DNA from 2 places in the Streptomyces sp. NPDC042102 genome. Region 2 is predicted to be linked to the other one. Evidence: riboswitches for the same ligand, from Rfam matches in the RefSeq annotation. Region 2 holds a riboswitch; the other holds the start of a gene.
What was found. Region 2 has a riboswitch for ZMP and ZTP ahead of ACZ6KO_RS02715 (bifunctional 5,10-methylenetetrahydrofolate dehydrogenase/5,10-methenyltetrahydrofolate cyclohydrolase). Riboswitches for the same ligand answer to the same signal wherever they lie in the genome.
Positions count from the first base shown of each region.

Region 1: it holds a riboswitch for ZMP and ZTP, as region 2 does, so the genes downstream of both, ACZ6KO_RS14870 (serine hydroxymethyltransferase) here and ACZ6KO_RS02715 (bifunctional 5,10-methylenetetrahydrofolate dehydrogenase/5,10-methenyltetrahydrofolate cyclohydrolase) in region 2, are expected to answer to the same signal.

Region 1 covers NZ_JBVJDL010000003.1:345,238-349,621, forward strand. The annotation lists gene ACZ6KO_RS14860 (glutathionylspermidine synthase family protein) at 1-303, shown strand, start outside; gene rocD (ornithine--oxo-acid transaminase) at 392-1,579, opposite strand; ZMP/ZTP riboswitch at 1,727-1,817, shown strand; gene ACZ6KO_RS14870 (serine hydroxymethyltransferase) at 1,852-3,144, shown strand; gene trpS (tryptophan--tRNA ligase) at 3,417-4,384, shown strand, end outside.
Region 2 covers NZ_JBVJDL010000001.1:662,377-666,760, reverse strand. The annotation lists gene ACZ6KO_RS02720 (SEL1-like repeat protein) at 1-784, opposite strand, end outside; gene ACZ6KO_RS02715 (bifunctional 5,10-methylenetetrahydrofolate dehydrogenase/5,10-methenyltetrahydrofolate cyclohydrolase) at 903-1,751, opposite strand; ZMP/ZTP riboswitch at 1,861-1,976, opposite strand; gene ACZ6KO_RS02710 (methyltransferase domain-containing protein) at 2,110-2,877, shown strand; gene ACZ6KO_RS02705 (RNA polymerase sigma factor) at 3,081-4,384, shown strand, end outside.

The sequences.
Region 1 (4,384 bases), on a different contig from region 2:
CCCGCCTACCTCGACGGGCCGCGCGAACTCGCCACCACCACCGGGTACGTCGCCAAGCCCCTGCTGGGCCGCGAGGGCGCCGGGGTGACCCTGCACGAGGCGGGCGGGGCGCCGTACGTGCGCGCCGACGGCGACGGGCCGGTCTGCTTCCAGGGCCTGGCCCCGCTGCCCGACTTCGACGGCAACCGGGTGGTGCTCGGCGCGTGGGTCGTCGAGGACGAGGCGGCGGGGCTCGGCATCCGCGAATCGGCGGGGCCGGTCACGGACGAGTACGCCCGCTTCCTGCCCCACGTCATCCTGTAAGAGGGACCTTCCGGGGCGGTCCGGTCGGGTTCGGTCCGGGCCGGTCCCCTTCCGGTCCGGCCCGGCCGCTCGCCCTGCCGTTGCCCCGCTACTCCGCCGCCAGGACCGCCCGGAGCTGCTCCAGGCCCCAGTCCAGGTCCTCCTTGCTGATCACCAGCGGCGGGGCGATGCGGATGGTGGAGCCGTGGGTGTCCTTCACCAGGACCCCGCGCTCCATCAGCTTCTCGGAGATCTCCCGGCCCGTGCCGTGCGACGGCTCGATGTCCACGCCGGCCCACAGCCCGCGCCCGCGTACGGCGGTCACCGCGCCCCCGCCCACCAGCAGCCCCAGCTCCTGGTGCAGGTGGTCGCCGAGTTCGGCGGCCCGGGCCTGGTACTCGCCGCCGCGCAGCATCGCGATGACCTCCAGGGCGACCGCGCAGGCCAGCGGGTTGCCGCCGAAGGTGGAGCCGTGCTCGCCGGGCCTGAACACACCGAGGATGTCGCGGTCGGCGACGACGGCGGAGACGGGCACCACACCGCCGCCCAGCGCCTTGCCGAGGATGTAGACGTCGGGGACCACGTCCTCGTGGTCGCACGCGAAGGTCCGGCCGGTGCGGCCGAGCCCGGACTGGATCTCGTCGGCCATGAACAGCACGTTCCGCGCGCGCGTCAGCTCGCGTACGCCGCCGAGGTATCCGGCGGGCGGCACCAGGACGCCGGCCTCGCCCTGGATCGGCTCCAGCAGCACGGCCACGGTGTTCGCGGTGACCGCGGCCTCCAGCGCCGTCAGGTCGCCGTACGGGACGATCTCGAACCCGGGGGTGTAGGGACCGTAGTGGTCGCGCGCCTCGTGGTCGGTGGAGAAGGAGACGATGGTCGTGGTGCGGCCGTGGAAGTTGTTCGCCGCCACGACGATCTTGGCCTGTCCGTCGGGGACGCCCTTGACCTCGTACCCCCACTTGCGGGCGGTCTTGACGGCCGTCTCGACCGCCTCTGCACCGGTGTTCATCGGCAGCACCATCTCCTTGCCGCACAGCGCGGCCAGCTCCGCGCAGAAGGCGGCGAAGCGGTCGTGGTGGAAGGCGCGGGAGGTCAGCGTGACGCGTTCCAGCTGCGCTCTGGCGGCGTCGATCAGACGGCGGTTGCCGTGGCCGAAGTTGAGGGCCGAGTAGCCGGCGAGCATGTCGAGGTAGCGCTTGCCCGCGACGTCCGTCATCCACGCGCCCTCCGCGGTGGCGACGACGATGGGCAGCGGGTGGTAGTTGTGCGCACTGTGGGCGTCCGCGGCACGCATGGCGTCCGCTGTGGTGTGCGTGGTGGTCGACACGGGATCTCCGTTTCGTCGGTCCTGGCCAGTGAGTGACGAGGGTGACGTCACTTCTATCGTCGCTCGGATACCGGACGCGGAAACCTTCCCTGCGACGCGGCCGCTAAGGTGTCCGGTACGCACGGCGACTGGCGTACGGGGAACCAACTCCGGGGGAGTCGTGCGCGCACGTCCGCACACAGGGCCGCTCGCCTGGGCCTCGCGGGGTACGAACCGACATCGACCCCGGAGGAGCCGCCATGACCGCGCCGCTTTCCCCCTCGTCCCTTTCCTCTTCGCCTTCGCGCCACCACGCCCTCGCCGCCACCGACCCGGCGCTCGCCGGGCTGGTCGCCGCCGAGGAGGCCCTGCAGGCGGAGACCCTGCGGCTGATCCCCAGCGAGAACTACGTCTCGGCGGCCGTGCTGGAGGCCTCCGGCACCGTCCTGCAGAACAAGTACAGCGAGGGCTACCCGGGCCGCCGCTACTACGAGGGCCAGCAGAACATCGACCAGGTCGAGGCCCTGGCCGTCGCCCGCGCGAAGGCCGTGTTCGGCGTCGACCACGCCAACGTCCAGCCCTACTCCGGCTCCCCGGCCAACCTCGCGGTCTACCTGGCCTTCGCACGGCCCGGCGACACGGTGATGGGCATGGCCCTGCCGATGGGCGGCCACCTCACGCACGGCTGGGGCGTCTCGGCGACCGGCTCGTGGTTCCGGGGCGTGCAGTACGGCGTCCGCGCCGACACCGGCCTGATCGACTACGACGCGGTGCGCGACCTCGCGCTGGCCGAGCGGCCGAAGCTGATCTTCTGCGGCGGTACGGCGCTGCCGCGCACGATCGACTTCGAGGCCTTCGCCGCGATCGCCGAGGAGGCCGGATCGGTCCTCGTCGCGGACGTCGCGCACATCGCGGGCCTGATCGCGGGCGGCGCGCACCCCTCGCCGGTGCCGCACGTGGACGTGGTCTCCACGACCACGCACAAGACGCTGCGGGGGCCGCGCGGCGCGATGCTGATGTGCCGCGAGGAGCACGCCAAGGCCATCGACAAGGCGGTCTTCCCGGGCCTGCAGGGCGGCCCGCACAACCAGACGACGGCCGGCATCGCGGTGGCGCTGCACGAGGCCGCGCAGCCGTCGTTCGCGGCGTACGCGCACGCGGTCGTCGCCAACGCCAGGGCGCTGGCCGAGGCGTTGCTGGAGCGCGGCTTCGACCTGGTGTCGGGCGGCACCGACAACCACCTGATCCTGATCGACCTGACGGGGAAGGACGTGCCGGGGAAGGTGGCGGCGAAGGCGCTGGACCGGGCGGGGATCGTGGTGAACTACAACACGGTGCCGTTCGACCCGCGCAAGCCCTTCGACCCCTCGGGGATCCGGATCGGCACGCCGTCGCTGACGTCGCGGGGGCTGGGCACCGGCGACATGCCGGTGGTGGCGGACTGGATCGCGCGGGCGGTGGCGGCCACGGGTGACGAGGACGCACTGGCCGTGATCCGCAAGGAGGTCGCGGCCCTGATGGCCGAGCACCCGGCCCCGGGCCTGCCGGCCTGACGTCCGCCTGACACGCCGGCGGGGATGGTGTGCGGGGCTCCGCCCCGAGCCTCCCCCGGACTCCGTCCGGGGGACCCCGCACACCGAACGCCGGCGGGGCCGGACGGAACCCGCCGCCGGTCGGTCGCTCGGCCGGGGTGGGATCCGGACGCCGGGCTACCCGGCGGTACGCCGGTGGGTGCCGGGGTCCGGGGCCAGGGGGCGGCGACAAGCCGACCGCTTCCGGCCAGCGCATGCCGAACTCACCCCGCCGTACCTGCGAGAATGGGCCCATGGCCTTCGACCGTCCGCGCGCGCTCTCCGGTATCCAGCCCACCTCGGGTTCGTTCCACCTCGGGAACTACCTCGGTGCCATCCGCCAGTACGTCGCCCTGCAGGAAACCCACGACGCCTTCTACATGGTCGTCGACCTGCACGCGATCACCATGCCCCAGGACCCCGCGGCCCTCCGCGAGAACACCCGGTACTCCGTGGCCCAGCTGCTGGCGGCCGGGCTCGACCCGGAGCGGTGCACGCTCTTCGTCCAGAGCCACGTCCCCGAGCACGCGCAGCTCGGCTGGGTCATGAACTGCATCACCGGTTTCGGTGAGGCCAGCCGGATGACCCAGTTCAAGGACAAGTCCGCCAAGGGCGGCGTCAACAACGCCACCGTCGGCCTCTTCACGTACCCGATCCTCCAGGTCGCCGACATCCTGCTCTACCAGGCGAACGCGGTCCCGGTCGGCGAGGACCAGCGCCAGCACATCGAGCTGACCCGCGACCTGGCCGAGCGCTTCAACCAGCGCTTCGGGCAGACCTTCACCATCCCGGCCGCGCACATCGTCAAGGAGGTCGCGAAGATCTACGACCTCCAGGACCCGATGGCCAAGATGTCGAAGTCGGCCGTCAGCCCCAAGGGCCTGGTCAACCTGCTCGACGAGCCCAAGGTCACCGAGAAGAAGATCAAGAGCGCGGTCACCGACACCGAGGCCGAGATCCGCTTCGACGCCGAGAAGAAGCCCGGTGTGAGCAACCTCCTCACGATCTACTCGACCCTGACCGGCGAGACGATCGCCGAGCTGGAGGAGAAGTACCAGGGCAAGGGGTACGGCGCGCTCAAGACGGACCTCGCCGGCGTCGTCGTCGACTTCGTCACACCCTTCCGCCGCCGTACCCAGGAGTACCTCGACGACCCGGAGACGCTGGACTCGGTGCTGGCCAAGGGCGCGGAGAAGGCCCGTGCCGTGGCCGCCGAGACCCT
Region 2 (4,384 bases):
GGGCCAGTTCGAGGGACGTGTCGCGGCCCGCGCCAGCCTCCTTGACCGCCTCTTGCGAGAACGCGGCGGGCACGTGGAAGACAGCTGCCTGGGTCAGCAGCGCCCGGACCTGGCGGTGGGGGTCCTCACGCGGCCCCTCCGGGCGTTCGGAGAGCCGCCGCACGTGTTCGGGCCACATGGTCATCAGGACCACGAAGGGCCGGTCCGTCTCCAGCAGCCGGCGCAGCCGCAGCGCGGCGGGCTCGCTGTGCGGGCCGGTGAAGACGTTCTGTGCCTCGTCCAGCCAGAGCACCAGATGCGGATCCAACGCGCCGGCATCGAGCCCTTCCAGCAGTTCGAGCAGGCTCTCCGCGCTCTTCGGGAAGGCCAGTCGCCAGTCGCCGAGGCACGACCTGATCGCCTCGTAGCCCGTACGGGACTTACCGGTGCACGATTCTCCCTGCACCAGCACGACCGCGGGCCGGCCGGCGTCGGCCGCCCGCGTGAGGCAGGTACGCAGGGCCCGGTCGTGATCGCGGACGACGTACTCGGGCAGGACGAACCGCGCCGGGTCCGCCTCCCGCGCGCCCGGGACCGCCGGATGGACCCCGAGCAGACCAGGCTGCCAATCGGCGACGGGGCGAGGTCGGTCGAAGGGCGCAGCCGCCCGATGGACGGCGGGACACCGGGCAGGGTCCGGCAGCTCGGGACCGCTCCCTGTGGTGCGCGGAGCGCCGTGCACGAGTTCCTGCGCCTCGCGCACGGCGGCGGCGAGGTCCGCCGACCCGCGTCCTGACTGCCCCATGCGCTCCCCGCCGTGCCCCGCTCCCGGATCCACCAGGATGCCGTATCCCTGCGGCATGGGAAACGCCGGACGCCCCCGGGCCGTACCCGGCCGGGGGCGTCGGGTCAGCGCGTACGGGTCAGAGCAGGTCCGACAGGGCCAGGCCCGCCTGGGTGGCGGCGGCCTGGACCGTCTGTTCCAGGAGGACCGCGATCGTCATCGGGCCGACGCCGCCCGGGACCGGGGTGATCAGGGAGGCGCGTTCGGCGGCCGAGGCGAAGTGGACGTCGCCGACGTTGCCCTCGTTGTAGCCGGCGTCCAGGACGACCGCGCCCGGCTTGATGTCCTCGCCGCGGATGAACTCGGCCTTGCCGACGGCGGCGACCAGCACGTCCGCCTGGCGCACGATCGAGGAGAGGTCCTGGGTGCGGGAGTGGCAGTAGGTGACGGTGGCGTTCTGCTCCAGGAGCAGCATGCCGGCCGGCTTGCCGAGGATCGCGCTGCGGCCGACGACGACCGCGTGCTTGCCGGTGAGGTCGACGTCGTACTCCTCCAGCAGGCGCATGATGCCGCCGGGGGTGCAGGAGACGAAGCCCGGCAGGCCGAAGCCCATCGCGGCGAAGGAGTGCATGGTGACGCCGTCGACGTCCTTGCCCGGGGCGATGGCCTCGAAGGCGGCGCGCTCGTCGATGTGGTGCGGGACCGGGTGCTGGAGCAGGATGCCGCTGATCTCCGGGTCCTCGGAGAGGCCGGTGATCACCGCGACCAGCTCCTCCGTCGTGGTCTCCGCCGGGAGGGCGACGTGGCGGGAGGTGATGCCGGCCTTGGCGCAACGGTTCTGCTTCATCCGTACGTAGGTCACGGACGCCGGGTCCTCGCCGACCAGGACGGTCGCGAGGCAGGGCGCGGTACCGGTGCGGGCGGTGAGCGCGGCGGCGTAGCGGGCCGTCTGCTCGCTGATGCGGCGGGCGACGGCGGTGCCGTCCATCAGCCGGGCGGAAGGGGTGGCGGAGGCGGCGGTGGGGGTGGCCTGGGCGGTCGTCTGGGCAGTCGTCACGGGATCTCCTGAGCGTCGCTGCGGATCGCGGTTCGCGGTAGCGGTTCGCCCAGGCGCGCGGCAGCAGGCATTACCCGGGGTTACGCGAGGTGCCTCCGAGTACGCCGGGCCGCTCCCCGGTGGTGATCCACCCAAGCGCCAGTCACGGCCCGCTGCCCACTGTAGTCGACGCCGTCCGGCCCGGGCCGGACCCGGTCGGCCCCGCACCGGACGGGCCCGTCCGGTGCGGGGCTCCCGCCGGTCCGCTTATCCGGTGGAGAGCTCGCGCCCCAACTGGGACGATCAAGACATGACACCCACTTTCGACCATCTCGTGGCCGAGGCCGAGTCGGTCTCGGTGGACGGCTGGGACTTCTCCTGGCTGGACGGCCGGGCCAGCGAGCAGCGTCCCTCCTGGGGCTACCAGCGCCTCCTGGGGCAGAAGCTCGCCGGCGTGCGCGCGGCCCTGGACATCCAGACCGGCGGGGGCGAGGTCCTCGCCGGTGCGATCGGCGCGGGCGGGCCGCCGCTGATGGCGGCCACCGAGTCCTGGCCCCCGAACGTCGACCGGGCGACCCGGCTGCTGCACCCGCTGGGCGCGGTCGTCGTCGCGGACACCGACGAGCCGCCGCTGCCCTTCGGAGACGCGGCCTTCGACCTGATCACCAGCCGCCATCCGGTCACCATCTGGTGGGAGGAGATCGCCCGGGTCCTCAAGCCCGGCGGGACCTACTTCTCGCAGCAGGTCGGGCCGGCGAGCGTCTTCGAGCTCGTCGAGTACTTCCTGGGCCCGCAGCCCGAGGAGGTCCGGCGGGCCCGGCACCCCGACGACGCGGCCGCCGACGCCGCCCGGGCCGGCCTGGAGGTGGTGGACCTGCGTTCGGAACGGCTGCGGACGGAATTCGGTGACATCGGGGCCGTGATCTACTTCCTGCGGAAGGTGATCTGGATGGTGCCGGGCTTCACGGTCGGCCACTACCGGGACCGGCTGCGGGAGCTGCACGAACAGATCGAACGGGAGGGCCCGTTCGTCGCGCACACCGCCCGCTTCCTCATCGAGGCCCGTAAAACGGGATGATGGAGGAGACTGGACATCGGTTGCGTCTCGACAGCGTGGCGCAGGTCACTCAATTCAGCGCGTAACGAATCGACTCGGGCATGCGATGAACCGACAGGTGTCTTCGCGCGCCGCCGGAATACCGACCCCGTCGGGCCTGTTTCCGCTGGGACGCGCGATGATGTCCCGCCCGCCATTTATCTGTTCGCAACGAGAGGCTCCTTGTGTCGCTCAGCCCGTCCCGTACGTTCCCTCCGGAGATCGCCGAATCCGAGGCCCTGGTCGCTCTTGTCGAGCGCGGCCGCGAGCAGGGTCACATCAACGGTGACGACGTGCGCCAGGCCTTCGAGGCCGGTCGCATCCCGGTGGACCAGTGGAAGCGGGTCCTGCGCAGCCTGAACCAGGTCCTGGACGAGGAAGGCGTGGCGCTGCACGTCAGCGCCGCCCCGGCCACGAAGACCGCCGCCAAGAAGCCCCGCAAGGCGGCGGCCCCGGCTCGTACGGTGACCAAGAAGGCGGCGGCCGCGCCGCGCCCCATCGGCGCGCGCAAGACCGCGGCCGCGGTGCCCGCCACCGCTGCCGCGATATCCGCTCCTGCCCCCTCGACCGCCGCGGCCACCGAGGACGAGACGGCCGCCGTCGCCGAGCCCAAGAAGCGGACGGTCAAGAAGACCGCCGCGAAGAAGACCGCCACCAAGAAGACGGCGGCGAAGAAGACCAGCGCCAAGGACGACGCCGAAGCCGGTGAGAACCCGGAGCTCGAGGGCGACGACCTGTTCGAGGACCTCGCCGACGAGCCGGAGGAGGACACCGCCAAGGCCGGCACCCAGGGCTTCGTGCTGTCCGACGAGGACGACGACGACGCCCCGGCCCAGACCGTCATGGTCGCCGGCGCCACCGCCGACCCGGTCAAGGACTACCTCAAGCTGATCGGCAAGGTGCCGCTGCTCAACGCCGAGCAGGAGGTCGAGCTCGCCAAGCGCATCGAGGCGGGCCTGTTCTCCGAGTACAAGCTGGAGGAGGAGGACGACCACAAGCCGGCCTACCGCCGCGAGCTGGAGATCCTGGTCGAGGACGGCCGGCGCGCCAAGAACCACCTGCTGGAGGCCAACCTCCGCCTCGTGGTCTCGCTCGCCAAGCGCTACACGGGCCGCGGCATGCTCTTCCTGGACCTGATCCAGGAGGGCAACGTCGGCCTGATCCGCGCCGTGGAGAAGTTCGACTACACCAAGGGCTTCAAGTTCTCCACGTACGCGACCTGGTGGATCCGGCAGGCGATCACGCGTGCCATGGCCGACCAGTCGCGCACGATCCGCATCCCCGTCCACATGGTCGAGATCATCAACAAGCTCGCCCGTGTGCAGCGCCAGATGCTCCAGGACCTCGGCCGGGAGCCCACTCCGGAGGAGCTGGGCAAGGAGCTCGACATGACCCCGGAGAAGGTCATCGAGGTCCAGAAGTACGGCCGTGAGCCGATCTCCCTGCACACCCCCCTGGGTGAGGAGGGCGACAGCGAGTTCGGTGACCT